Linked DNA regions of Aeoliella mucimassa. The protein of the gene in region 1 interacts with the protein of each later gene in a pairwise test. Links are inferred from orthologs where the notes say so. Each region holds a gene or a part of one and is shown in the gene's direction. Other genes may lie near its edges. The genes, in order: Pan181_RS09760 and def.

What was found.
Region 2: the proteins of Pan181_RS09760 (region 1) and def interact in binary tests that used the Escherichia coli proteins (3 or more experiments, as listed by UniProt). The link is inferred for Aeoliella mucimassa from one-to-one orthologs.

What each region holds. Positions count from the first base shown.
Region 1 is NZ_CP036278.1:2,417,118-2,431,854, forward strand. Bases 6,362-9,250 are described here. They hold Pan181_RS09760 (aspartate-semialdehyde dehydrogenase), read left to right. Parts: upstream 6,362-7,246; coding sequence 7,247-8,254; downstream 8,255-9,250. Other genes in these bases: Pan181_RS09755 (alpha/beta fold hydrolase), read left to right, coding at 6,439-7,089. In the rest of the region: Pan181_RS09725 (aminotransferase class V-fold PLP-dependent enzyme), read right to left, coding at 1-577; Pan181_RS09730 (protein-L-isoaspartate(D-aspartate) O-methyltransferase), read left to right, coding at 673-1,890; Pan181_RS09735 (TIGR03000 domain-containing protein), read left to right, coding at 2,201-3,178; Pan181_RS09740 (IS630 family transposase), read left to right, coding at 3,425-4,513; Pan181_RS09745 (hypothetical protein), read left to right, coding at 4,576-5,325; Pan181_RS09750 (HTTM domain-containing protein), read left to right, coding at 5,318-6,307; Pan181_RS09765 (hypothetical protein), read left to right, coding at 9,415-10,587; Pan181_RS09770 (hypothetical protein), read left to right, coding at 10,770-11,333; Pan181_RS09775 (redoxin domain-containing protein), read right to left, coding at 11,524-12,426; Pan181_RS09780 (Uma2 family endonuclease), read left to right, coding at 12,589-13,251; tRNA pseudouridine(38-40) synthase TruA, read left to right, coding at 13,248-14,021; Pan181_RS09790 (IS5 family transposase), read left to right, coding at 14,430-14,737.
Region 2 is NZ_CP036278.1:860,582-875,185, forward strand. What follows is about bases 3,929-6,684. They hold def (peptide deformylase), read left to right. Parts: upstream 3,929-4,890; coding sequence 4,891-5,478; downstream 5,479-6,684. Other genes in these bases: Pan181_RS03515 (vWA domain-containing protein), read right to left, coding at 3,929-4,709; fmt (methionyl-tRNA formyltransferase), read left to right, coding at 6,527-6,684. In the rest of the region: Pan181_RS03495 (hypothetical protein), read left to right, coding at 7-1,338; Pan181_RS03500 (ExbD/TolR family protein), read right to left, coding at 1,370-1,780; Pan181_RS03505 (MotA/TolQ/ExbB proton channel family protein), read right to left, coding at 1,826-2,596; Pan181_RS03510 (tol-pal system YbgF family protein), read right to left, coding at 2,699-3,676; more of Pan181_RS03515, read right to left, coding at 3,747-3,928; more of fmt, read left to right, coding at 6,685-7,471; Pan181_RS03535 (hypothetical protein), read left to right, coding at 7,610-7,789; tRNA (N6-isopentenyl adenosine(37)-C2)-methylthiotransferase MiaB, read left to right, coding at 7,915-9,414; Pan181_RS03550 (DUF6891 domain-containing protein), read left to right, coding at 10,399-11,043; Pan181_RS03555 (sialidase family protein), read right to left, coding at 11,055-12,365; Pan181_RS03560 (P-II family nitrogen regulator), read left to right, coding at 12,603-12,926; Pan181_RS03565 (ATP-grasp domain-containing protein), read left to right, coding at 12,960-13,802; Pan181_RS03570 (sulfatase family protein), read right to left, coding at 13,811-14,604. UniProt on the Escherichia coli protein: Removes the formyl group from the N-terminal Met of newly synthesized proteins. Requires at least a dipeptide for an efficient rate of reaction. N-terminal L-methionine is a prerequisite for activity but the enzyme has broad specificity at other positions.

The sequences.
Region 1 (14,737 bases):
TGGCGTCGAGGTTGAACAGGATCGACCGCTCGCGACAGAACTGGCTCATCTTCGCCAGATCGATGCGGTAGCCGGTTCGGTAGCCGACCCAACTGACCGAGATCAAGCGGGTGCGGCTGTCGCAGGCTTCGGCGAGAGCGTCGTAGTCGATGATACCGTTGTCGGACACGATGCGCCGGCACTCGACCCCACGCGACTCCAAGTGCATCCACGGGTACAGGTTGGTGGGAAACTCGTCTTCGAGCGTCACCAGGTTATCCCCCTCGCGCCAGTCGAGCCCTTCGGAAACCAGATTGATTCCGTAGGTGGTGCTCGGCGTGAAGGTAATCTCGTCGCGCGAGGCGCCGATCATCTCGGCCGCGGCGTCGCGGGCCTCTTCGGCCTGGTTCAGCCATTCGAGCCAGTGCACGTTGCCCACCTGAGTCGACTTATTCGCGTAGTCCACAATGGTCTGGGCGGTTTGGCGAGGAAGGGGCGACAGCGCGGCGTGGTCGAAATACGCCATCTGGCGGCTGGGCTCCATCGCTTCGCAGAGCAGTGCCAGCGGATCGTTTGTAGTGGTTGGTTCGGTTGTCATATCAAAAAGTTGGTCATGCGGGATTACGTGGTATGCTGGGATTGTATGCCATTATCCCTTTCTACACGAGCGACCCATTCGCCCGCCTTTCGATCATGAATGCCATAAAACTCCAGTACTTTCTCGTTCTCTTTAGCTGCTTCGCCAGCTCCATCGGTCATGCGCAGTCGCTCAGCAATTGGGAACAATTGTGCGACTTGATGGTCGACGAAGAGGTGGCCGGCGCCGGCATTGAGAACGAGCGGGTCATCGCGGCCATCCGCCGCACGCCGCGTCACGAGTTTGTGCCCCGCGCCCAACGCGCCCGGGCCTACTACGACATGGCGTTGCCGATTGGCTCGCAGCAAACGATTTCGCCGCCGTTTATCGTGGCGTACATGACCGAGCAGATCGACCCGCAACCTACGGACCGCGTGCTCGAAATCGGCACTGGCTCCGGCTACCAGGCGGCAGTGCTGAGCCCGTTGGTCAAAGACGTTTACTCGATCGAAATCGTCCCCGAACTGGGCAGGACCGCCGCGAAGACGCTCAAGCGATTGAAGTACGACAACGTGCACACGAAGATCGGCGACGGATTTCAGGGTTGGAAAGAACATGCCCCGTTCGACAAGATCATCGTCACCTGTTCGCCAGAGAAGGTCCCTGATCCCCTCGTCGAACAGCTTGCCGAAGGTGGGTTGATGATCGTGCCGGTCGGCGAACGCTACCAGCAGAACCTGTACTTGTTCCGCAAACGCGAAGGGGAGCTTCAGTCCGAAGCCCTGCGGGCGACGCTGTTCGTTCCGATGACCGGCACCGCCGAGGACCAGCGACAACTGCAGCCCGACCCCACCCGCCCAGAGGTAGCCAACGGCAGCTTCGAAACCGTGGTCGGCGAGAAAGAGCTTCCCGAAGGCTGGCACTACTTGCGTCAGGCGACGGTCATCGAGAACTCGGCCGACGCGGCCGACGGCCAGCGGTACATCCATTTCGCAAATGAGGAACCAGGCCGCGGTTGCCGTGCCCTGCAGGGGTTTGCCATCGACGGTCGCGAGGTCTCGAAGCTGTCGGTCAAGTTCCACATCCGCGGCAAGTCGATCCGCCCAGGGCAGGATCGCAACCAATGGCCGTATGTCGCGATCACGTTCTACGACAAGCGTCGCAGGATGCTAGCCACCGAGGCGATTGGTCCCTATCGCGATTCATTCGAGTGGATTCATGTGCTGCGCGACATCGAAGTTCCGGTTCACAGCCGCGAGGCGATCATCCGCATCGGCCTGCTCGGCGCGACCGGCGAGCTCGATCTCGACGGCATCGAAGTGTCGGCGGAGTGAAAAAAGCTTCATAAAATCGCACTTTTTATCTCGACAGACCAAACCTCGTGGATTTCCCACCCAGCACAATCGGCTTTACCACTCTGACCCGCGGTTTTTACGCTATTTGCTTGATTTGAAGCAATCAACTGGTATTCTTAGTTGTCTTTGTGGGGGCACTGTGCCTGGCGCGAATCGCTAACCCGTGAAGCGTTTGGGTAAAAATTCCAGCGACTCAGTTCGAGCCGCGGCGCTACACTACCGTGACCTCCGCCCTAAGCACGGTTTTGGTTTTTGATTCGACAGGTGAAACAGGGAGTACCAATTCGTTATGAAGCAGATCACCACCGCGTTCGCTCTCATTGCAATGCTCGCACTGGCTGGCCAGTCCGATGCATTCTGGGGATGTCATGGTTGCTACGGCTCGACCGGCAGCTATGGATCCTACGGTAGTTACGGCCGTACCTACACGGTTTCGTATGGCTCGTCTGGTAGCTATGGCTCGACCGGCTCCTACGGTAGCTACGGTTGCTCGGGTTGCTATGGCCACTATGGCTTGCTGGCTCGTATTCACGATCGTATTGCCGCCCGTCGCGCTGCACGTAGTTGCTATGGCTGCTACGGCTGCAGTGGCTACACCGTGTCGTATGGCTGCAGTGGATGCTATGGCTGCAGCGGCTCGTATGGCTCGTCTGGTAGCTACGGAACTTACAGCACACCGACCTACATCGAAACCACGACTTCCGATTGTGGTTGCGCCGACAACACGCCGGCCACCAAGTACGAGTCGTACGCTTCGACCACCACCGGCAGCGGCACCCTTCGCGTGGAAGTTCCCGCCGATGCCAAGGTGTACGTGAACGACTACCTGACCACCAGCACCGGCACCGAGCGTCAGTTCGTGTCGCACGGTCTTGAAGCTGGTCGCAGCTACTCGTACGACGTACGCGTCGAGTACGAGCGTAACGGCGAAACCGTGACCGAGTCGAAGCAGATCACGCTCATCGCCGGTGGCGAAGAGCTGCTCGCCTTCTCGGCTCCCGCTGCGGTGGAAACCGTCGCCACGACGCTCAAGCTGAACGTTCCCGCTGAAGCCAAGGTAACCCTGGCTGGCGCTGCCACTCAGCAAACCGGTACCGAGCGTGAGTTCGTGACCACCAAGCTGGCTGCTGGCCGCGACTGGTCGGACTACAAGATCGTGGTGGAAGCCAACGGTCAGAAGCAAGAGAAGACCATCACCCTGCACGCAGGCGATGTGACCTCTCTCGACTTCCACTTCGGCGAAAACGCCCTGGCGCTTCGCGACTGACTCAAGCCCAGCCGCCGACGCCCTCGCAGGCTCGGCCTGGCAACAAGTCGACCCAGCCACCCTCGACCGCATGGTTGAGGGTGGCTTTTTTTGTGCCGAAACCGCAGGGCAGGGGGGTGGGCTACATTCAGCCAGCCAGGTCCCGCATAATTGGCCTTGGGGTAAGCTAGGCATTTTTGGTAGTTATACGCATTCTAAAGAAGAGCTGCGCGCTTTCTATTGCGCTTTCCTATTCCCCCCATCATAATGCGACTTTCCGAGAACATGGAGGTCGCGATGAAAGTGGCGGGGCATCTTCCGCTTGCGGAGTTAAAGCGATTGGAGCGTGTGGAGAAGAACGTCAATCGCTCCAAGCGGTTGCGGATTCTGATCTTAGGTCACGAGGGCTGGACGGCCCCCGCTGTGGCAGCCGCTGTTGGGCTATCGCGACGGGCGTGCCAGGAGTGGGTCGCCCGATACAATCGACACGGGCTGGCGGGGCTGGACGACCACCGCGGTGGGTCGTTGAACCTGCCACTCACAGCCGACCAAGAGCAGACGTTTCGTGAGCGTCTCGCGGCAGGGCCAACGAGCGAAGACCTTGTCTGCTCGTTGCGGGGCAAGGACTTCCAACGCATCTTGGCCGAGGAGTTCGGCGTGAGGCGGTCGTTGCCTGCGGTGTACTGGCTGCTACACCGATTGGGCTACAGCTACCTGCGTCCCAGGCCGCGTCATCGCAAAGCAGACCCTGAAAAGATCGAGGCGTTCAAGCGGGAGTGGCCTGAGCGAATCAAGGAGATCGCCGCGGAGCATCCCCATAAACAGCTGCGGGTCTACTTCCAGGACGAATCACGGTTCGGACAGCAGGGGACCAACACCAACCTGTGGGCCGAGCGGGGCTCCCGACCGACCGCCGTCCGTCAAACCGAATACGAATACTTGTGGGTGATTGGGGCGGTCTGCCCGGAAACCGGACACGCCGAGGGCCTGCTGAGCCCGCAACTGAACACGAAGATCATTAACTCGTTCTTGGAATCGTTCTCCGAAACGATCCCCGAGGGCGAGCACGCCGTGATGATCTGGGATGGCGCCGGCTTCCACACCAGCAAGGCAATTCAGGTCCCAGAAAACGTGTCGCTGGTGCAACTGCCGCCCTACAGCCCTGAACTTAACCCAATCGAAAACCTCTGGCATTACCTCAAAAGCCACTTCTGGAGCAACCGGGCCTACGACGACTACGATGACTTGGAAGAAGCGGCCATGACCGCATGGCGGACCGCCGTGCTCAACGAAGAACTCATCAAAACCGTCTGTGCCGCCCCGTATGTTGATGGCGGCTCAAACGCGCAGGTTTAAATTAGAATGCGTATTACTCCTTTCTAGCGTTTCTGGAGCGACACGAACCTGGTAGGCAAAGCATGAGCACCGGCGGCAAGAAGGAGGAAGCCCCTCCCAAGAAGAAGCGGTCGACCGACGATTCGGCGGAGCCGACCGAAGGTCCGAGCCTGTGGGTTCGCGTCCTGCTGACTCTGGTGCTGGCGTTCCACGTGTTCATCATCTTCTTCTATCCTTTCGCTTACAGCTCGAAGCCTTCGCCGACCGCCACGGCGATCGCCCGCTCGCCGTGGCTTCGCTGGTATGCCGAACCGCTCTATTTGAATCATGGCCATGGTTTCTTTGGTCCCGATCCCGGGCCGAGCATGATCGTGGAATACGAATACCAGGTGGTCGACGACAAAGGTCAGGTCATCAAGCAAGGCGAAGGGGTACTGCCCGACGCCGATCGCATGTGGCCGCGACTGCGGTACCACCGTTACAAAATGCTGGCCGATCAAGTGGAGATGCCTCATCCCGATATTGCCAATCGCCGACCGTACGTGCTCACGCGTTTCGCTCAGCAACTGGTTCGCCAGTACAATGCTGAGTCGGTAACGGTCACCGAAAAAGTAGTGGGCATCGTCCCTTACGAGGAATGGCTTGGCCAACCCGATCTGGCAATCGAAGGACGCCCGATCGACGACCCCCAACTCGTTCAGCAGCAGATTCGCATCACGCAAACCAAAGCCGATGTCGAAGCAGCCGACGCCAAGCTATTGGGCTCGGCCGAGGAGACCCCCGCGCCCGGAACTCCTGTCGAGACCATTCCCGAAGGAGTCCCCAATGAATAGCCTGCGCGATGCTCTTGGTGAGTACTGGTGCGATGTGTGGGACGCCTGGAACCGATTTTGGTTTACCGCGGTCTCGCCCAACACCCTCTCCGCGATTCGTGTATTCGCGGGAGCCATGCTGTTTTACACCCATTTGGTGTGGTCCCGCGACCTCTACTCGTTCTTCGGCCCCAACGGGTGGTTGCCAATCGACTACTTCCGCGTCGAACATGGACCCGCGGCCGAAGGAGAATGGCCCAGTTTCGCTTGGACACTGTTCCAACACCTGGAATCTCCCTGGCTGATCTGGCTGGTGCATATCGTTGCGCTCACCTGTTTCTTCCTGTTGATGATCGGACTGTTCAGTCGATGGGTCGCAGTGCTTAGTGCTTTTTTTGCCATCATGTATGCGATTCGCGTTACCCCCGGGGCGTACTTCGGCCTCGATAAGGTGAACTGCATGCTCGCGCTCTATCTCATGCTCGGGCCGTGCGGCGCCCGTTACTCGCTCGACCGACTCTGGCGCATCCGCTCCGGCGGCAGCAGCGACGTGCTCGATAGTTGGTCGGCCAATCTGGCGATTCGTTTGATCCAACTTCACATGTGTTCGATGTACCTGTTCGCGGGACTCGGCAAACTCGAAGGCGTTACCTGGTGGACAGGGGAGTCCATTTGGCTGTCGATTGCCAATACTGGCTATCAGTCGATCGATGTCACCTGGCTCGGCCATTTTCCGTGGTTGCTCCACCTGCTGGCCCACTCCACGGTATTTTTCGAACTGTTTTATCCGTTCCTCATTTGGCCACGGTTCACCCGTCCCTGGCTTTTGGCCACAGCCATCGGCATGCACCTGTTCATCGCTCTGTGCATGGGCATGATCACGTTCGGGCTGGTGATGCTTATCGGCAACCTGGCATTCGTCTACCCCAGCACGGTCTGCAAGGTGATGGACCCCCTCGCCCGACGAGTCACCCTGTTCGTGCTGGGCGAGCAGACCGAATAGCAGCACCCCCCACGAATTGCGGGATACATGTCTCACATGGCAGCACCCGCCGAGCCAGGAACGTCGCTGCGAATATGCTACGCTCGCGTAAGTTTCGTGAGAGCTAATTCGCTTCCTTTCGTGATTATCGCATGTCGATCGACTCTCCTCCAATCTGCTTACTGCCCGGCGTGGAGAAGAACTACCCAATCTACTGTCGCATCTCTCCTTCGCTGCGGAATGCCAGACACGTCGAGTACCCCTCCGTTGAACGGGGGGAGCGCTTAGGCGAGTTCGCCGCGCGAGTCGCAGATTCGCTCCCACAAGCATCGATCCTCGTAGGTACCTCGTTCGGCGGAGTGCTCGCTCAACAAATCGCCAGCATCTTGCCAACGCGAGCTTGCATACTGATCTCCAGCATCCGTGGCCCGCATCAGCTGCCATTCTTCTACCGCCTTGGTCGACTAGTGGGACACGCTGGCACCATGCGGGTGCTCGGAGCCGCAAGCGGTCTCGGGTCCACTCTCCCCAGTAGGTTTCACCACCGCTGGCGGGCGAGCGTCGGGCGTTTGTCGCTCTGGCATCATTGGGCGATGGCATCGCTCTGTACCTGGAACCCTCCCGCTCCTGCGATGCTCCCGCCGATCTGCCAAATCCATGGCACCTGTGATACCACGTTTCCGATCCGCCATATCGACGCCGATGTCGTGGTGCAGGGTGGGCGTCATGCATTGCCGGTTTCGCATCCGCAGGAGGTACTTCAGGCGATTCACTGTTATGTCCAGCAGCTCGATTCCGGTTAATCGCCGGGATTTGGCCCCCATCATCCGCTAGTACGAACCGCTCAGGCAATTTATACTGGTCGATCCCTCTGTAACCCCCGAACCAGGGCAGGGCAGGGGGTGTCACTCGCTTCATAGCGGGTGCAGGTCGGTTTTCTGTTGCTTTGGGAGCTTTTCCGTGTTCGATTCGATTGCCATCGTAGGTGCCACCGGTGCGGTGGGTAAGATTATTCGCCAACTGCTTGTCGAGCGTGACTTCCCCTATAAGAAGATCACCTTCCTGGCTTCCGCCCGGTCGGCCGGTACGACCATCGAGTTCAAAGGCGAGCAACACACGGTCAAAGAACTGACCCCCGAAGCGTTCGACGACATCGACCTGGCGATCGGCAGCACGCCCGACCCCGTGGCCAAGGACTTTGTGCCGTGGGCCAAGGAGCGCGGCTGCGTGGTGGTCGACGAAAGTGGTTTCTGGCGGATGGATCCCACGGTACCGCTCGTCGTGCCGGAAGTGAATCCCGACGCCGCGCTGAGCCACACCGGCGTGATTGCTAGCCCTAACTGCTCGACCACCCAAATGGTGCTGGCGATGAAGCCGCTTCACGAAGCCGGCAAGATCCGCCGAGTTGTGGTCAGCACCTACCAGGCGACCAGCGGCGCCGGCGTTGCCGGCCAAGCCGAGCTGGTCGACAGCAGCCGCGCTGCCCTCGAAGGCAAGCCAGTCGAGAACAAGACGTTCGCCCACTCGATCGCTTTCAATCTGATTCCGCAAATCGGTTCGGAAAAGCACGAAGGTTACACCTCGGAAGAAATGAAGATGGTGTTCGAAACGCAAAAAATCTTTGGCGACGATTCAATCAAGGTTTGCCCCACCTGCGTGCGGGTGCCGGTGAGCAACTGCCATAGCGAGAGCATCCTGGTCGAAACCGAGAAGAAGATCACCGTGGCCGAAGCCCGCGAGTTGTTCGCTGCCACGCCTGGCATCAAAGTGATCGACAACCTCTCGGCCGGCGAGTACCCGATGCCCAAGGACTGCGACGGCGACGACGCCACGTTCATCGGCCGCATCCGCGAGGACCTCTCCTGCGAAAACGGCCTCGCGTTCTGGTGCGTGAGCGATAATCTCCGCAAAGGCGCGGCCACCAATGCGGTGCAAATCGCCGAACTGCTGGTAGCCAGCAGCAAGTAATCGGGCGCAAGTCTGGTGCTAGCAAAACGCACCAGACTCCCCCTATTACCTCCGGCAGCAGTGCCCGATTGGTACTTTGCGAATAGATTCCCAATTTTCCCACACGTGGGAAAATTGAATCTCGCGCAACTCTACAAAACCAGCGGTTTTCACACCGAAATAGATTCCCATTTCCCAAAACGCATCGAGTGGGAATCTATTTTCACGCTGCGCACTTATCGCAAGTCGTTTGTAGCCATCTACTTACATCAACACCTCCGCGATAGTTGCCCAAAATAGATTCCCACCCATGGGAAACTATTCTGGGTTGAGAGTTAGGGGTTGGGAGTTGGAAGTTAGAAAGGATAGTAGGGTGGGTCCAGGAGCTTCCAGCGACGCAGCCCCACCACCGCATTACCCACACGCGCAGCAGTGAACGCCCACGCAAGCAACCCTTCGCCTGCGCGTTGCTAGAAGTTCGATCTCACGAAAAGCGTCACCTCACACAAACCTCCAATCACTAAACTCCTATAGCCGGGAGCTGATAGCCCCCTCCACCTGTCCATTAGAACACCATCGGTGGCCAATTGCGAGTGAAAAGCTGGAAAATAGCAAACAGGCAGTAGGCGAATGATATTTTCCCTCCCACTCACAGCTATCGAGTACCAGGCCGCTCTCTCCGGCTAGCTCCGCCCGAAAACCAGTAAGTGGGGCCGAGTTGGTTCACAGCCGCTGAGAACGAAGTCAACCGGCTGCAAATGGTAACTCATGGAATTGCAGTCAGAGGAAACACCACTGCATCAGAACTGTTCGAGCAGCTTCTGCTCTCCCAATTCAGTAGCGAGCCGCCTATCGCATGAAACCAGGATGTCTACGTGGGGCCGCGGCGACTTTGCCGCTATTTGTATTGACTGGCAGTTGGATGGGGATAAGATGTTTCCATGACAAAAGTATCGTCGTTAGGTAAAACTGTTATCGTCGTATTACATGACACAAGCGAATGCATGTATCATCTTCCTGTCTTTAAAGTACGATACGGCGGTGCGTTGTAGACTTCGTGTTACCGGGCTAGGAAGAAAATTTTCGCTGCTCCGATCAGAAGGTACTCAGACAACCTAGAGACGCTTCGTGATTTTGTTTCACTAGTCCACCCCGTTTTAGACCAAGCACACAAGGACGCGTTGGGATCGGACCCGAGCGCATTCGCGCCCGCACTGCTCGCAATCTCATCGCTCGCCTCCGAAGACCTCCAGCTGGATGAGGAGTTCAAATCGAAGCTTACAAGTGAGTTTGATGGAGACATCCATATAGAAGTTTCCGAAGATGGTGACCACCAGAAATCTGCTAAGATCAGCATCGATGGGCCTGGAGAACATGCCTTCGACGAGCTAATGAAGAAACTGACTAAGCGTTCCTACCAAACGGGGCTCCTTTATCAAAACTCTCTCATATCGCTAGTCAGTTCAGCCGAGTGGTTTCTGTCACAGCTACTCCATCTTTTTTTTGAGAAGTACCCTGATGCGGCACAAGTATCAGACAAGCAGTTGCCCCTGAAGGAACTGCAGACAATCGGATCTGTGGATGAGGCACGCTCCTATCTGATTGACCTACGAATCGAAGGTGTATTACGCGGTAGCTTCAGCGATTGGACAAGTTTTCTGAAGGATACACTCAAATTGTCGATGGGATACCTGAGTGACTTCGAAGACAACCTAATAGAAGCTTGCCAGCGCAGACACCTCCTCGTTCATAACGGCGGGATTATGAATAAGATCTACCAGAACAAAGTGCCGGAATCAGTGATGTCGAAGGTTCCGGTTGGTATGCCCATTCAAATACTTCAGGGATATCTTGATCAGGCAATTGACAAATTTGAACGTTTCTTATTGCTAGTTGCGTTCGAACTATGGAAGAAAATAGCACCGGATGATGTTGAAAGAGCAGGTGTAATTCTAGAATTGAGCTACGACCACTTGTGTGCCGAGCGTTGGCAAATCGCGGAAAACTTGTCGTACTTTCTTGCCGGCGACATGAAGCAACCTGAAATCGCCCGCCTGACCGCACGAATCAATTATTGGCAAGCGTTGAAATGGCAGGGCAAATTCGAGGATAAACGGCGTGAGGTGGAAGATGAAGATTTTTCCGCCAAGGAGGAGAAATATACTCTGGCCCAAGCAGCGCTTCTAGATGATGAAGACCGGTTTTTCCAGATACTCCCCGGCATACTTGAATCAAATAAACTCACCTATGAAGATCTCAATGAATGGCCATTGTTCAGGTCAATGCGTGATACAGATACTTTCAGAAACATATATGCCGCCGCGCCTGAGGTAAACGCCATAGATCCCCAATAGCAATCCGTTGCACATGGAGTTCCGGGCCGCACGGGGTCATAAATCAATGTCGTTCGACGCGATCCGGTAAACATAACAATTCTCGCTAATGGAATCCAAAACATGTCGATCAACTTCACCAGCTTGCTAATTTTCATTGGGATTTACGTCCTTCTCGCAACTCTCCGCGAAGTCAGAAGCAAATGACGGATAATACACTTGCAATTGAGTCCGCCATTACCCGCGCAGGCTACATAAACACCGTCCTCGTTGGCGGCGTTTTGTTTGCCGCGACTGTCTGTCTAATCAGAAACCGCAAGAAAGATGAATTCGAATTGCTTGGCGTAGAAATGCCCGTCAAATTCTTCCCTACTCTTTCCATGGGATACACGGTTGCACACATCTACTGCACATACTTGTTTTCGCAACTCTGTTGCACACTCGGGATGAACCTGGATGTGTGGAATGCCTTGACCTATAAGGGACCATTCATCTTTAATGGAATGCTGCCTCGTAACGCAATTTGGTCACTCGAGTTCAACGGCATATCCATTCCTATGTTGACGTCAATACATACCCTTGACCCAACCCTTTGGCTATTCTATTCATTTATTGCGATCGTGTATTTTGGGTTTCTAGCCTCAGCATCAGTCGCTGGCTATTCCAAACGAGCGTCGCACCTTCTCGCGGCGACGCTTGTTTTTATAAACTGGCTAACTGGATCGGTATGGGCAAATTCGGCCAGCTTGCTTCAAGCAACATCGTAGATCACAAGACAACAGAATATGAACCGAAGCGGCCAGCACGACGCAGCCAATCCACCGAGTATCTATGCGACGCATCATCGACTCCTTCAGGAACAAGCGACCAACTCCTCTCCTCCTGCAAATCATTGACCTTAGTATCGCCCGAACCTGGGTGGCTGGCAAGCTTCGTGTCGAACTCCTAACCGTTCGCCTACTTAGCCAACTCCCGATCCAGCAGCTTGCGGAGCTTAGGAATCTCCTCCTCCCAGCCGCCGGTCCATTCGTAGGCGATCACTCCATCTCGCGAGATTAAAAAGGTCCGGGGAATCGCCTGGGTGGCGAACTGGTCGTACACCGCGCGGTCGGGGTCGGGCGCTAGGGGGAAGGTCCATTCGTGCTGCTCTTGGTAGGGCTTGAGGATCTCGGTGGTCTCTTCGCGGCCGACGACGTACAGGCGGAAGTCGGGGTGGTGTTGGTAGTCGTCCCACAGCGTTTGCAAGTGAGGCAATTCCGTCTGGCAGGGGCCGCACCACGTGGCGAAGAAGTTCAGCACGACCACCTTGCCTCGCAGTTCGTCGGAACGAATGGCAACACCGTCGAGGGTGGTGAATGCAAACTCGGGCACCGGGTCGCCAATGGTAACGAGCGTGCCGGGCTGGTTGTCGTGATGGATGACGGTGAGGTAGGGGAGCAGCAGCGTCGTGACGTGCGGGGCGAGGCCAATCGTTAGCAGCACGATGGCCAATAGCGACCGTCCTAAAGTTTGGCGACGCTGGGGACCGCCCGGCGAGAAGACCGACTTCGCCGCGCGGACGAGGGCCACGCTCAACCCCATCGCGAGCAGCAGGGCGGGCACGCCAAACAGCAGGGTGGAGAGTGTGGTCCTCTCGTGACTGTAGAGGCCCACCATGACCGACGCCTGCATGCCGAAGTAGATGGCGAACACCACCAATGAGAACAACGCCCGCCGCCATAACGTGCGACGGCGCGACTTATTCGACGGCAGCAGGGCAAAGATGGCGAGAATCACCGCCAGGCAGAGCGCCACGATGGCAGCGGTGGTCATTACCCAGTCGGCATAGACAAACACGCGAAACGCCTGATGGGGATCCATACTCGCAGCTCCTGAAGGGCAGGGGGGCACCCCCGAAATGATAAGCTCCACGGCCAATGCGGGACACCAGCCACTCTAGCCCTTCGTTGGCGGGTGAGGATTCTTGGGGTAAAATAGAGTGAACGTAAGAAAGGGACCCTGCCGCCCCCCACTGAGTGAACAATGTCAATCGCCCACGAAAACGCTGCCACCAACACATCCGCGATTCCCTCCCTGTGGGAAAACGGCATCACTCTGCAAGGGGTAAGCTGGGAGACTTATGCGAAGTTCGTCGATAGCCTCGGCGACCGACGGGTGTTCGTAAGCTACGATCGTGGTTTGATGGAGATACAAACGGTGAGCCCTTCGTACCCACACGAGTATGGCATTGACCTGCTAGTTTCGCTGATTCACGTGATTCGGTTCCAGCGAGGGACGGCCATTGCGGGTGGAGGTTCGACAACGCATCGCCGCGAGGATCTTGAACGAGGCGTGGAACCTGATGCTTGTTTCTGGATTGAAAATGAGCCCAAGATGCGAGGCGTCAAAGAACTCGACCTCAATGAAGTGCCGCCCCCCGACTTGGTCATCGAAGTCGATATCCACTCCAGCTCCGTCGACCGTATCGAGACCTTCTGCAAACTGGGTGTTCCCGAAATCTGGCTCATTCGTGACGAGCAGCTGTACTTCCTCGTGGTCGATGGCGATCAATACGCCGAAGCGTTGACGAGTCGCAGTTTTCCGTTTGTCGATTGTGCTTCAGTAAACGAAGCCCTCAAGGCAATTGAAACACTTGGCGAGAGCGAAGCCCTAAATCAGCTCCTAACCAAGCTCAAACTGCGGTGAACGAATCTGCTCCCCCTCCGATGCGCTGGCTAAAACTCACCGTAGCCTACGATGGCACCGCGTACGCGGGGTGGCAGTTTCAGCCGAACGAGCCGACCGTGCAGGCGGCGTTGGCCGACGCCTGGCGTGCGATAACTGCCGAGGACGCGACGCTCACCGCCAGCGGGCGGACCGATGCGGGGGTGCACGCCGTGGGGCAGGTGGTCGGCGTATCGACGGCTAGCCAGTTGCCGCACGAGCGACTGCGGCAGGGGCTCAATGCCAAGTTGCCGGACGACATCGTGGTGACCGAGGTGGTCGACGCGCCGGCCGGATTCCATGCAACGCACGACTCGCTGCGCAAACTTTATCGCTACCAGATCCACAACTCGCGGGTGCGGCCGCTGATGGACCGGCGGTATCGCTGGCACTTGCCACAGACCCTCGACGTGGCGGCCATGCAAGCGGCGGCAGCGCACCTGGTGGGCCGGCACGACTTCGCCTCGTTCGAGACCACTGGCTCCGAACGCAGCTCGACGGTGCGCACGATTATTCGGGCCACAGTAGAGCAGGGGGGCAGCGGAGGGGAGCAAGTCGACATCGAAGTGGAAGGGGATGGCTTCCTCTACAACATGGTCCGCGGCATCGCCGGCACGCTGGTCGAGGTCGGCCGCGGCGCCCGCCAGCCCGACTGGATGCTCGAAGTGCTCGCCGCCCGCGACCGCCGCGCGGCAGGCCCAAATGCACCAGCGTTGGGGTTGGTGCTGGTGCAGGTGGTTTACGCGGAGTGAGGAATGGGAGTGGCAGATTTCATTGGAGGCATCGACTGCGATGGGGTGGAAATCCGATTGGCTATACCAACTTGTCTTTTCTGAAATCGAATCCGTTTGGCAGAGGGCGCAACGATACGATGAACAACTTGGGCCCCCGCCGGAAGAAATGAGAGTGCGAGAGTTTCGTGAAGCCGACTGGGATGGACCTCACTGCAAGGGGCAAGTGTCAAATCAGTGGCTTTGCAACCCCAATGGGTGGGAACAAGTTGAGCCATTTGACTACCAGGCGCCAACAACGCGAAAAGCTTACTACAACTTCGGCTCGGCAAACTTCTCTATCGATTGGCCTTGTTGAACAATTAGTCACAAACCTCCGTAAAAACTAACGTGGAATGGAACCACGTACCTTTTTTACGGAGATCGAACATGGCTACGAAAGAAAAACGAACCTACAAAGTCACGAACTGGAAGGAGTATAACAAGTCGCTCATCGAGCGTGGAAACATCACTATTTGGTTTAGCGACGAGGCGTTGGAGAACTGGGAACATCCTAACGACCAGACAAAAGTCGGTCGCCCTTTTGTCTTCAGCGATACGGCGATCGAGTGCTTGCTGACGATTCGCGAACTGCTGAAACTTCCCTATCGGCAGACTGAGGGATTCGGCCGCTCGCTGGTGGCGATGTTGGGCGTCGAGGCAGCGATTCCCAATTATTCTTCGCTCGCCAAGCGAGC
Region 2 (14,604 bases), 1.6 Mb from region 1 along the record:
CAAACCATGTCGACAACATCACGCGATCGCTCGTGGACCGTCTGGGGACTTATCTTTATCGCAGCCGGCTATGCGTCTGCCAGCCATGCTGCCGAGTTTATTCCCATCAACGACCAAACGGTGTTAGGCCACGCGTCTTCGATATTTTCGAATTCTTACAATATCACGGCCATTTCAGGCGACGGGACGGTGGTCGCCGGTTCGAGTCACGCAGTCGGGGCGATCTATGATTGTGCCAGGTTTGATTGCGGATCGGGTGGATTTGCCTATTCGCTAAAAGATCGGGAGCGAGTGATACTCGAAGGGAGTCCCCGCACCGACACCTATATCGGTGGCGCACCTGTATCGGTACGCGATCTTTCGTATGACGGCCAGCAGGCATTGCTGCTTGGCGAGTATCGTCATTATGAGTCGTACCTATCGACCCCGCAGGGAGAAAACTACCTGCGCGACAATATCGTCGTAGGGGACTATCTAAGTGCTTCGTCCATGTCGTCGGACGGTGGAGTGATTGTCGGTGTCCATGGTTCCAGTGGATTTGTATGGACGGAGCAGACTGGCCTGCAACCCGCTCCCGTGGTGGATCCCGAGGTGAACTTCATTCCCTCCCAAGTTTCGGGTGATGGTACAACGATGTTGTTATCGGATTCGGACTATTTCCTATCGATAGTGAATCCCTTGGTGCTTTCGGTTCTAGCATCGAATGAATGGTCGCAACGAGCGGCAGTCTGGCATGATTCGGGGGAATCGTACCAGTTGACGCCAGTGGAGGGGAACGAGCATCTAAGTGTTACCCGCTTGTCGGAAGATGGAACCGCGGTTATTGGCAGTTCCTACAACTACTTGCCGTCGACATCCAACCAAATAAGGCTATCGGTGCCCACCGTCTGGCGCGATGGTATTGCCAGCGAGTTGCCACTGCCGGCTGGATTCGAGTCGGGCTCGGCAATCGGCGTTTCTGGCGACGGGGGGACAATCGTCGGAAATGCCATCCTCGAAGTCAAGGACTACCCGCTCTTCGTTAATGTGGACATGCAAACAGACTTACTTCTCGACAATCGAGCCGTCATTTGGCGTGATGGTCAGCTTCACATTCTGCAAGACTGGCTCTCGGACGAATGGGGCCTGGCCGAGGAGCTCGAAGGCTGGACACTCACTTCGGCCGCGGCGATTTCCGCCAACGGGCAAACCATCGCTGGTGCCGGTGTGAATCCGGACGGGGAATACGCTAGTTGGGTAGTGACCCTGCCGGTTCCCGAGCCAGGTGCTTGTGGACTGCTTGCGGCATCGCTGCTGGCGTTCGCCCTTTACCGCTGGCCACGCACCAAAGCGGCTTAACCGGCCGAAGTGCTCCGCTACTCTTCGGCAGCTACTCTTCGGTCACGGCGAACGATACGTCCCAGATGCCAGCTTTGGCGCACGCGACTAGCACCGGTTTGACCTCGCCGAAGGCGATGCCCTGGTCGGCGCGGATGCGTACTTCGAGCGGGCGGCCAGCTTGGCCCCGTTCGTAGGCCAGGCGGGTGTCGAGTTCCGCCAGAGTGGCTTCGCTCGCGCCGAGCAGCACGGTGCCATCGGCTTTTAGGTTGATGGTAATCCGCTCGGTGTGGGTCTCTACCGACTCGTCGCCAGTGCTGGCGGTCGGCAGGTCGAGTTCCATCTGCGTTTCTTGTTGTGCTAGGTGGCTGCTAACCAGAAAGAAGATGATCAGCAGAAACACGACGTCGATCATCGGCGTCATGTTCATCGAAACCGGTTTGCGATGTTGATCGTTTCGCATCGTGAGGGAACCGTGGGCAACGACGTGCTGATAGCAAAGGGGCGACTAGGTCGATTGCCCTGGTTGGTTGTTCTGGCGTTTCAGCAGGATTTTCTTCACCGGCACCAGCAGGCGACGGGTGGTCGACACGGTTTCGGCCATCAGGCCATCCACCCGGTTCCGAAACACCGCGTACGCAGCGAGCGACGGAATGGCGATCAGCAGGCCGCCGACCGTGGTGACGAGCGCCTGGTAAATGCCCGAGGCGAGTTGCCCCGCGCGGGCGGCCCCTTGGGTGTCGGCCACTTCGCGGAAGGCGAGAATCATACCGACCACGGTGCCGAGCAGTCCCACCATCGGAGCAATGTTGCCGAGCAGGCTAAGGTACTCGATCTTGCGAAACAGCCGCCCCGCTTGTTCGGCCGCTTCTTCTTCCATCGCTTTCTCCATGGCGGGCCAACCGGCTTCGACTTCGGCCAGGGCCGCGCTGGTCATCGCTCCCAAGGCCGAGGGGTACGATTCGCACTTTTGCACCGCGTGTCCCACCTGTCCTTGGGCGAGACTCTCGGTGAGTCCGGCGACCAGTTCGTCGGGAATCAGATTCTTGCGGCGAATCGTCAGCAGATGCTCGACGGCCAGCGCCATGCCGGCGATCGATAGCAGCACCAGCAGCGAGACGATCAGGAAACCGACGATGCCGCCGGAGAAGATGATATCGATGAACGAGTCGGCCGAAGCGGCGGGCTGCTGAGCTGCGCCGTCGTTCTGGGCGTAGCTGGTGCTGGCCATTCCAGCGGTGGCCAACGTGGTGAGCAGTAGAAGAAGATGGCGAGGCAAGCTAAGTCGTCCTTGTTTAGCAGTGCTTACAACGAGCGGTGGCCGCCCGTCGTCGGGGGGAGTCGTCGACCGCCCAAAACAAACATGGTTGTGCAACGCGGCTTAGTGTAACACACCTTGGGCTTCTCGTGCGGGGGCAGTTTGCGGGTACTCGTCGACCACCTGGCGAGCCAGCTTGGTGGCTTCCTCCACTTGCCCGGCCAGCCGCAGCACCTCGGAGGCCCGCCAGAGCGAGTGGGCGGCCAACTGCGGTTGCGGTTTGGCGAGCATACTCGCCCGCAGGTACGCGAGGGCCGCGGGATCGTACTGTTTGAGTTGCCGCCGGGCGTCGCCGAGTACCAGCCAGCCGCCAGCTTGCAGCGACTCGGGGGCTTGGCGAACCCGGGTTTCCCAGCGGGCGACATCGTCGGCCTTGGCGGTGACGATCTGTGGCCGCCAGCTTTGCATTTCGGCCAACCAGGCGATTGATGGATCGGGCGACTTCAGTAGTTTGTCGATGGCTTGCTCGGCCCGACCTCGCTCGGCAGTGGCCAGCGCGTAACTCGCACCTAGAAGCTGGGCGATCGGCACCTCGGTGTTGTCGAGCCATTCGTTGGTCGCGGCCGCAGGGATCGAGTCGTCCGCGTACCAGGCCAGTGGGGCCTCGGCCAGCGCGGGGGTCGCGATATCGCTCCTGGCGAGTTCCACCAGCAACCGCCCCGCAGTCATGTAGTCGCCAGTCGCCGCGTAGCAGTGCATCAGGTGCTGCATCGCCAGCCGGCGAACCCACGGACGGTTATCGGTACGGGCGGCCTTGGCCAGCAGGTCGACCGCCTCGCGATACTTCTGGGCGTCGATCGCGGTGAGCGCGTCGTGCCAGCCGTCGGGCCATTTGGTATCGATCTTCACCACACGCGATGCGGGGAAGCTGCGTTCCGAGCCGGCAACGCTCTTGATGGTGAGCTTGCTGCCGGTGTAATCGACCACCTGGCCGTCGACCATGATCCGCCCGGCACCGTCGTCGCTGCCGGTCAGGGTTACGGTGTCGGCCACCGCGGGCGAGGCGAGCAGTAGCGCGATGGCAAACAGGATTCGATTCATGTTTCTCAGCGGGGGACGCACAGCAGCAAAACTTGGAAGGTAAGCTCACCTGGCCTGGCGGCCAGTGTGGTTAGGGACTCGATCGCAGGCTGTTGGTGTTCACGTAGCAGTACTGGCCGCCGGTGCGATTGGCCAGCTCGCGAAGGAAGTTATTCCGCCGCGGATCGGGGCCGACGCCGAACTCTACAGCACAGATCATGGCATTGTAGCGTTGGTTGATGCGAGCGACCTCGTCGAGTTCGCCAGCCGACATCGGGCCATCCGCGTCGGTGAGAAAGAAGATCACGTCGGGCCCTAGTCGCAACGCTTCCTTGAGTGCGTTGATCCGATCGGTACCCAACGCGGCCGTGACTCCGAGCACCTGCTTGCCTGCGATTGTCTTGTTTTGCTCGGTGGCAAACGCGACGCGCTGGCGGTTGTTGATGGTCATCGGATACGCATGCATGTTGAAAAAAATGATCTGGAACTGGTGGATCTCGTCGAGTGATTTCAGGCTTTCGCCAACCTGCTGTTTGGCAGCTTGCAGAGGGGGGCCTTCCATACTGGCCGAACGGTCGACCAGGTAGACGAACTTGGTGCCGGTGCCGGTGACACCGAAGAACGGCACCGCCGCTTTGTCGCCGATGTCGCCATGAACGCCGCCGGTGGTGCCGCCGGCTTCGGCCGCCGCGGTGGAGCTTCCGCCCGACTCCTGAATGGTGCCAACCGCATCCGGCAGTTCCGGCAGCGACTCCGCCGAATTGCTATTGGCAGTCATCTCGGGCAGGGCTTCGACCGGATCGCTCGGCGTGGGGTTCGAGCTATTGTTCGTGGAATTCTGGTCGGCCAGGTTATCGTCCTCGCCTTCGAATTTCACTCCATCGGCGGTGGAGCGTTTGAGCACGATGCCGATGTCTCGCGAGGTGACCTCGGCCGAGCCCTGCGGCATGCGGCTAATCCAGAACAGCAGCAGCGTAATCAGGGCGGTATGGATCAACGTGGAAATAATCCACGAGGGGATCATGGCTCGCTTTTCGGCGGTGTCGAGATACATGGGCGAGAAGAAAAGGGTAAAGTCGATAGGCAAGGTCGGCAAACGCCCGGTCCGCTGGGATTCTAGAATCGCTCACCAGCAGGGTCAACGCAAGTTCGCTGCTTGCAAGGCTGCCATCGGTGCGATGTTTTTCGTATAATCACGGTTTTCCCCGCCCACTTTCCCCATTCCCCCTGAGCATATGTCGCTTTCCGTCATCCATTACCCGCATCCGACGCTTCGTCACAAGTCCCTGCCGCTCAAGCGAGTCGACAAGCAGCTCAAGGCCTGGGTGGAGGAGATGTTCGACCTGATGTACGAGCACGAAGGGGTGGGGCTGGCTGCCAATCAGGTGGATCTGCCGTACCGGCTGTTCGTGATGAACCCGACCGGCGACAGCCAGCAGCGGGACCAGGAACAGGTGGTGATCAACCCGGTGATCTCGAAGGCCAAGGGACAGCAAAAGGGGAACGAAGGCTGCCTGAGCCTGCCAGGCGTGCACGCCGACGTGGTGCGTAGCAACGCGATTCATCTGGAAGCGTACGACCTGTCGGGCAACCTGATTGTGGCCGACCTCGACGGCTTCGCCTCGCGGGTGGTGCAGCACGAAACCGACCACCTCGACGGCATCCTGTTCATCGACCGCCTGAGTGATGGCGAACTAGCCGACGTGCGACACCTGGTGCATGAATTCGAGATCGACTTCCAAAGCCGCCTGAACACTGGCGAAGCCCCCACCGAAGAACAAGTCGCCGAGCTGTGGAGCGAGCTGGAAAAGGCCCGGACTTAGGCGAAAGGGGGGAACACTAGGTCGTGTTGACATTTATGTAGCGTAGATTTTGTCGAAATGGTATCACGGTGTCGTCCCCTACCTGCTCATGGAGGAGCGAATAGATGCGACGGCACGAACTGACAGACGAACAATGGTTGAAGATTCGAGGCCATTTGCCTGGCAAATCCGGCGATCCCGGTCGAACCGCGGCGAGCAATCGTCGGTTCGTGAACGCGGTGTTGTGGATCGCCCGCACAGGCGCGCCGTGGCGCGATCTTCCCACTCGCTTTGGCCCTTGGAATTCGGTATTTCAGCGTTTCAATCGATGGTGCAAGCGTGGCGTCTGGCGGCAAGTCTTGGAGACTCTGGGCGAAGAGCCCGACTTGGAGCACTTGCTACTCGACTCGACAACGGTCCGAGCCCATCAACACGCAGCGGGCGTAAAAGGGGGCTCGGTGGCGAAGCCATGGGCCGCTCGCGCGGAGGTTGGGGAACGAAAGTCCACGCCGCGGTAACGGGCGATGGCCGCCCGGTTCGTCTGACTTTGACGGGTGGCAACCGACACGACATGCACCAAGCAGAAACGCTGCTGGAAGGACTAACTCCCGAATACGTCGTCGCCGACAAAGGGTATGATTGCCATTGGTTTCGCGATCAGATTCGTCGCCAAGGCGCGAAGCCGGTGATTCCGACTCGCCGTGGGTTTCGACAGAAAAGGTACGATCGCACACGCTATAAACTCCGAAATGTCGTGGAGCGGTTCTTCAACCGGTTAAAACACTACCGTAGGGTCGCTACACGATACGATAAAACTGATCGAAACTACGATGGATTCCTCTGCCTGGCGTCACTCATGATCAGCTTGGCATGAATGTCAACACGACCTAGTGTTCCTAAAAATCGTTTTCGTGCGTTTTCAATTCCCGTAGCGCATGAAGAACAAGGGGAACCGCTGATGAACGCCAATCTTCGCTGATAGAGTTTATTGGCGTCGATCAGCGGTTCCAATTTTCTTTGTGACCTTCGTGACTTTGTGGTATCCATCCCCAACCCCGCTCCCGTCGCAATGAAACTCTTAATGCTTGGCACTGGTCCTTTTGCGGTTCCCACGTTGCGTCGTCTGGTGGCGGCGGGGCACTCGGTGCCGCTCGTGGTGTCGCGGCCGTTTCGGGGGCGGAAGAATGCCCCCAAGCCGCCGATGCACGAGGCCGCCGTCGAGCTGGGCATCGAGCTGTGGACGCCGGAGAGTGTGAACTTGCCGGAGTCGGTCGAGCGGCTCGAGTCGCTCAACGTCGACCTACTGGTGGTGTGCGACTACGGCGAGATCCTCAAACCGGCCGCCCTGGCCACCACGCGGCTGGGGGGCATCAACCTGCATGGCTCGTTGCTACCGAAGTACCGGGGGGCCGCGCCGGTGCAGTGGGCCGTGCTCAACGGCGACCCGGTCGCTGGCAATACCGTGATTCAGATGACCGCGGGGCTCGACGCCGGCCCGTGCCTGGCTCAGCAGCGGGTGCCGGTTGATCCTGACGAGACGGCCGGGCAGCTCGAGGAGCGGCTGGCCGAACTGGGAGCCGAGGCCGTTGTGGAGGTGGTCGCCAAGCTGGCGGATGGCACCGCCGAGCCGGTGGAGCAAGTGCATGCCGAGCGGAGCAAAGCCCCTCGGCTGGCCAAGCAGGATGGCGAGCTGCACTGGAGCGACTCGGCCGCGGCGATCAAAAACCGCGTGCGGGCGATGTCGCCCTGGCCGCGGGCGTATGGGTTTTGGCAAATCGAGGGTCGTGAGCCACTGCGGGTGGTGATCGATCGGGTGCAGCTGGTCGAGCGGGCCGAGTCGGTCGAGCCTGGCAGTGCTATCACCGATGGCAATCAGCTGCTGGTCGCCACCGGCGACGGCTGGCTCGAGATCATCGACTTGCAGCCAGCCGGCAAGCGGGCCATGGCGGCAGCCGACTTTCTGCGGGGGTACAGCGGCGGGCGGTTTGTGAACCAGCCAGGTTCGCCGGAGTAAGGGGATTGGCAGATCGAGCACTACGCGGCCGCGATGTGGGCTGGTTTTCGCGTTTTGGCTAGTTCGCCTTTCGCCTTTCCGCTTGGGCGAGTACCATAGACCGACTGGATTTTGTGCCCCACCGCAAGGATTGCCGCGATGGATCGTCGGGACATCATATTGCTAATTATCGGCGTCTGGGTGGCCATTGCGTCGCTGGTGCGGATGATGCGGTCCCGTCGCGACTTTTTGTTAGCAAAAGTCAAAGAGCAATTCGACGCCCATCGCCGCCGGGAAGCGGAGCTGACCAATGCCGAAAAGGCGAACCGGCGGGCCTAAGCGGATGTCGGTCGCCGCAAGGCGTCAGGCTTGCCACGCGAGTAGCCGCCGGCCACTGAACGGCCCCCCCCGAATCGCACATTCCAAGTTCCTAGTTGTCCCTTGAGCCCCCTCCTGCCATCCCTATGCCCAAGCTGTATATCGAAACCGTCGGTTGTCAGATGAACGTGCTCGACAGCGAGCTCGTGGTTGCCGCGCTGCGTAAAGAAGGTTACGAGCTGACGAGCGACTCGGCCGCCGCTGACACGGTGATCTTCAACACCTGCAGTGTTCGCGAGCATGCCGAAGAAAAAATCTACAGCGCCTTGGGACGACTGAAGAACGCCAAGCAATCGAATCCCGAGAAGGTGATCGGCGTCATCGGCTGCATGGCTCAGAATCACCAGCGGACCGTGTTTGAGCGGGCGCCGTACGTCGACCTGGTGGTCGGCCCTGGCCAGTTGCATCAGGTGCCGGAGCTCATTCGCAAGGTGCAGCAAGGGAGCGGGCAGCAGCTCGAAGTGAGCCTGGGCCGCAAGGATGGCTCGCGCGAGAACATCACTCGCAGCCATGAGAGCTTCGACCCGCTTCGCGATCCGACGATGCGGCCGACTCCGTTCCAGGCGTACGTGCGGATTCAGATCGGCTGCGACAAGTTCTGCACCTACTGCATAGTGCCGAGTGTTCGCGGGCCGGAGCAAAGCCGGTCGCCGCAGCACATTCTAGCCGAAGCCCGCCAGCTGGCCGACGAGGGTTGCAAAGAGATCACGCTGCTCGGGCAAACCGTGAACAGCTACAAATACACCGAAGGCGAAACCACCACGCGCTTTAGCGACCTGATTACCTCGCTGCACGACATCGAGGGGATCGATCGCATCAAGTTCGTGACGAACTACCCCAAAGATATGACCGACGATCTGTTGATCGCGGTTCGCGATCTGCCAAAGTGCTGCAAGTACCTGCATGTGCCTGCCCAGAGCGGCAGCGACGCCCAGCTCAAGACTATGCGCCGCGGCTACACCGTGGCCGAGTACCGCGAGATGCTCGCCCGCACGTACGAGATGATTCCCAACGTGGCGGTCACCAGCGACTTTATCGTCGGCTTCAGCGGCGAGACCGACGAAGACTTCCAGATGTCGATGGACCTGGTCCGCGAGTCGCGGTTCAAGAACAGCTTTATCTTCAAGTACAGCGAACGCCCCGGCACCAAGGGGGCCCAGCACATGATTGACGACGTACCCGACGCGGTAAAGCGGGCTCGTAATCAAGAGATGCTGGCCCTGCAGAACGAAATTAGCGAGGAAGACAACCAACGTTTCCTCGGCGGCAAGGTCGAGGTGCTGGTGGAAGGACTCAGTAAAGCGGCAATCAAAAAGGAAGCTGAACTGCAAAACGCCAACGAGCAAATTACCCCCTCCCCTAGCCCCTCCCCGCAAGGGGGAGGGGAAGGCCATGGGATGGCCCCACAAGGGCAACAGACTCAACTCACAGGGCGGACCATGTGCGACCGCATCGTGGTGTTCGATGGCAACCGCCGGCAAGTGGGCGAGACCATCGACATTGCGATCTACGACGCCAACGCCCACACGCTGTTCGGCTCCGTAGTCACCCAGCACCTGACGCCGGAGTTGGTGACGTTGAGCTGAGGGTTGGTAACCGCTGATGAACGCTAATCGTCGCTGATAGGATGAGATTAGTGCTTATTAGCGTAGACTAGGTCGTGTTGACATTTATGTAGCGTAGATTTTGTCGAAATGGTATCACGGTGTCGTCCCCTACCTGCTCATGGAGGAGCGAATAGATGCGACGGCACGAACTGACAGACGAACAATGGTTGAAGATTCGAGGCCATTTGCCTGGCAAATCCGGCGATCCCGGTCGAACCGCGGCGAGCAATCGTCGGTTCGTGAACGCGGTGTTGTGGATCGCCCGCACAGGCGCGCCGTGGCGCGATCTTCCCACTCGCTTTGGCCCTTGGAATTCGGTATTTCAGCGTTTCAATCGATGGTGCAAGCGTGGCGTCTGGCGGCAAGTCTTGGAGACTCTGGGCGAAGAGCCCGACTTGGAGCACTTGCTACTCGACTCGACAACGGTCCGAGCCCATCAACACGCAGCGGGCGTAAAAGGGGGCTCGGTGGCGAAGCCATGGGCCGCTCGCGCGGAGGTTGGGGAACGAAAGTCCACGCCGCGGTAACGGGCGATGGCCGCCCGGTTCGTCTGACTTTGACGGGTGGCAACCGACACGACATGCACCAAGCAGAAACGCTGCTGGAAGGACTAACTCCCGAATACGTCGTCGCCGACAAAGGGTATGATTGCCATTGGTTTCGCGATCAGATTCGTCGCCAAGGCGCGAAGCCGGTGATTCCGACTCGCCGTGGGTTTCGACAGAAAAGGTACGATCGCACACGCTATAAACTCCGAAATGTCGTGGAGCGGTTCTTCAACCGGTTAAAACACTACCGTAGGGTCGCTACACGATACGATAAAACTGATCGAAACTACGATGGATTCCTCTGCCTGGCGTCACTCATGATCAGCTTGGCATGAATGTCAACACGACCTAGTGTTCTTATAATGTCATCTTCGTGCGTCCTCTATTCTCTGCACGCCAAGTTTTCACGCCGTGCATGAAGAAAATGGAAGCCGCTGATGGACGCTGGTGGGGGGTGTCTGGGCATAATGCAATGTTCGAACTAGTTCTGTATGACGAAGGGCTTGAGCAAGCAGTTAGTGCAATGTTTAGGTCGGGGTTCTACTCAGGGAAAGAAATTCACGATTTCTTTCACGAGATTGCTAGTGACGAGCCAGACTCAGGGCTCAACCCCGATACTGTCGAAGCGGAAATAAGTGAGATATTGCAAACCGCCAAGAAAGAATTAGAGGAAGCAACTGCAACCTGGCCCGCTACGACCGACAACGATCGATTGACCGCTGCCTTTGAGCAACTGAATGAAACGGGGATTCGCGCCGTCGAAAACTACGGCTACATGGCCTCAGATGGTACGGGGCTTTATAACGAGATTAAAGGGATTTCTAGATGGCGTGGATACTGCTTCTATCAAAGTCAGGATTTAGTCCAAGCCTTGCTTAATGGCAAACTGTCGATTCGGTATGATACGATGGCAAATTGGTGGAGGACTGATAGGAAGACAATGATGATCGGCAAAGCAGTGACGGAAGCCCTTCGCGATCACGGCTTGGAACCTGATTGGAGTGGCGATCCAGCAAAAGTGATTGAGCTTCCCATCGAGTGGCGTCGGCGGCTCTCATAGAAGTACGGTCTTCACTCCCACAGCTTCGCCAACAACTCACCCGGCACCTTGTGCACCCGCGCGATTGTTTTTTGGGTTTCGGTGATGTACAGCCCTTGTTCCCAGATAAAGTCGGGGTAGCTGATTCGCACTTCGGGGTTCTCGTCGTACAGCACCGCGACTGGCTGCCCCCACTCGATGACCTTGCCGCGGGGGGTGTCGACTTCCACACCCCCCAGCAGGTAGGCCGGGTTGCGGCCGGCGTAGTCTTTGCCCGAATGGTTATGGAACCAGTAGATGTAACGTCCCGCGTATGGGCCCTTGGTAAGCTTGCGGACGAAGTTCGCCGCCCGCGGGTGGTCGACCAACTGGCCACTGGGGCCGTAGGTCATGAACGCCGGGGGTGTCCAGGTTCGGCCATCGTTGCGTGAGTAGGCATGGCAGGGATGGCCGGCCACGGTGCGGTAGGTGCAGAACAAACTGCCATCGGACAGCGACGTGAGATTCACTTCCGAAGCAATTGGCCCCTCAGGCGACTTGAGACCCGTCTCTCCTTCGGGCAGGGTTTGCCAATTGAGTTTGTCAGGATCGCGCTCGGTTTCGATGTTCGAGCAGCGAATGAAGAACGACTCGCTTCGTTCGATGAACCCCGCGCCGAACTTCTCGATCTTGGTGAACCCAAAGATCATGGCGTTCTTGTGGCGAATCGGTTTGCCCACGCCCCACTGAAAGCGGACTTCGCCTTGGTAGGGGTTGCGGCGGTCGATGGCTGTCATTCGCACGGGAATGTAGTATCTCTCGGCCGACCACGACTTGCCGCCATCGTCACTGTACTTCACCGCGTACTCGCCGAGCGTATCGACTCGCTGGCGGGCGTAGTCGGTGCCGGCGATTACTTCACGCATGTTTTTGGCGTTGTAGATGTAAAACGCATACACGCGACCATAGCTGGTCAGGTAAGGCATCGCCCACGACGCCTCGGGCCCTGCGGCCGGTTCGATATCGACTAGTGGCCCCCAGGTCCGCCCGCGATCGGTACTACGGGTAGATACAACGTGCTGTCCCTTGTTCCCCTCATGCCCCTCGCCAGTTGTCATGGTGCAGAGCCATGTGCCATCGGGCAACTTCACCACGTAGGGCTGATCGCAGTAGCCCTCGGACGGGATTTCGAACCCACTAGCAATAGGGATTGCTGGAGGGTGTTGATTGATCGCCTCGGTAAGGCGGTCAGCCGCTTGAGCAACCGTCAACGCATGCAGGTTTGCCGCGAGAGTTACCAGCAGCAGAGTTCTGCAGAAGATCGTTAGGTGCCTTCGACGCGAGTTGACTACTTTGCCATTCATCTCGTGATTCCCCTTGGGTGAACTGCTGCTTCATGACCGATGCGAAATACAAATGGATGAGAGTCGATTGGGGGGAGCATCGCGTGTCGACCGTAGCTGGAATGTAGAATCCGGTGTTTTTCAAGAGTTTCATGCGGTTAAGAAAATCCAATGACAGCAGCTATTCCGCCTTATGTCGACATGAATTATGATAGTGAGCACAGGTGCCCGTCGATTCTTGTGCCCCGCGTTGTTGCCGTGAAGCAGATTATAGCAGTTGTGAAGCCGTTTTTGGTGGAGGAGATCCTCCACAGTCTCCGCCGCGCACCGCTCGAAGCGGTGGAAGTGCGCGAGGTGAAAGGCTACGGCAAACAAAAGAGCTACCTCGATCAGTATACCGACACCGAGTACAGCCAGGCGTTCTTGCCGAAGGTCGAGATCATTCTGTGGGTCGCCGATTCGCGGGCCGAGGAAGTCATCCGCAAGGTGGTCGAAGTGGCTCGCACCGGAAGAATGGGCGACGGTAAGATCTTTGTCCTCTCAGCACAAAGCCACGAGCAAGTGGTGAACATCGGCAAGTAAAACCCGCGCAAGGGTTTGCCGGAGGGAATAGAGATGAAGCTTAGTTGGCTGATCGATGGCGAGATGTTCCCCAATTACTTGGAGGAACTGTTCGACGCCATTACCGAACAGGGGTTCGAAGCCAAGGTGATTGGTGCGCCGAAACCACCGTACCGCTGGGACGATCTAAAACATACCTATCGCGACGAGTTCCCCGCGGGCTCGTGCGTGGTCGCCCATGGCGATATCGAACTGGTCACTCGCATCGGGCAAGAGCAGATTTGGACGCCGGGTGTTTTTGGGACCGTGCCGAACTATTTCTGCTCGAACTACTACTGCTACTTTGGCGAGTACCTGCTGAATAGCGACTACGCGATGCTGCCGTTTGGAGAGTTGGGACGTCGCCGCGATTGGTTGCTCGACTTTTTTGGTCAGGAAGGGAAGGTGTTTATCCGCCCCGACTCGCCGCTCAAGTTGTTTGCCGGTCAGATGGTGACCACCTCGCGGTTTGAGGCCGATCTGGAGTTCATGGGATTCTACGATTTTCCCGTGGAGTCGCTGGTCGTGGTGAGCCCTCCGCAGAAGATCACCCGCGAGTGGCGGTTTGTCGTGGCCGATCAGCAAGTGGTTGCTGGTTGTCTCTACACAGCCGATGGCAAAAACGTGCTTGAGCCGGAGTACGACGCTCAGGCGTTTGAGTTGGCTCAGCAGGTTGCCAGCCAGGGGTACGAACCCGATCCGGTATGGATTGTCGATATCTGTCGCACCAAAAAAGGGGCGTATCGCTTGCTCGAGATCGGCGGCTTTAGCTTTGCGAATCTCTATGCGTGCAACAAGGCCGATGTGGTTGCCGCGGTGTCGAAGGTCGCGATGCGACTGTGGGAGCAAGCCAAGTAGCTGCGTTGCTAGTCGAGTGCTAGCTCGACTTGTTGTTCGAACAGCCCGCGTTGCGGATCGTTCGTGTCGCGCATCCAATGCCACAGGCGTTTGGTCATCGCACTGGCCCGCGGCGAGTATTGGTCGTTGGGCTCTTTCAGCAGGTTGTTCAGGCAATTCGGGTCGGCCTGTAAGTCGTACATTTCTTCGGTCGCGCGGAACGAGTAGAACTTCACCCGCTCGGCGATCGCGTCGTCGTTTTTCGCCGCGTTCACCATGGCTCGCCAGGTGCGGCCGCTCTGCGACTCGTTACGAAACGGGTAGTTGCCGCCCGCCCAGCCGTTCCAGATGTAAAGGTACTGCTCGTCCTGCACAGCTCGCATGGGGTACTCACGCTTGGCGCTCGTGGAGTTGATCATGGTGAACACGTGATTGCGCTGCGGCTGCTTTTCTCCCTGCCATAGCGGGAGGAGCGACTTGCCATCGCACCCACGCAGGGGGCTGCAGTCGGTGACTTCGAGCAACGTGGGGGCGATATCGATACCGCTTACAAAGTGCACGGTGTCGCGCTGCCCTGGTTCAATATGCCCGGGCCAGCGGACGATGCAGGGGGTGTGGTTCGATTGGTAATAGCAATTGGTTTTCGCGTACGGCAGCGGCATGCCATGGTCGCTCGTGAACAGCACCAGCGTGTTGTCGCGCTCGCCCAGGCGGTCGACCACTTGGAGCACACCGCCCACGATGTCGTCGGCCCGATGCACCGAAGCGAAGTACTCGGCCAGCTCTTTGCGAATCGGCGGCAAGTCGGGCAGAAAGCCTGGCA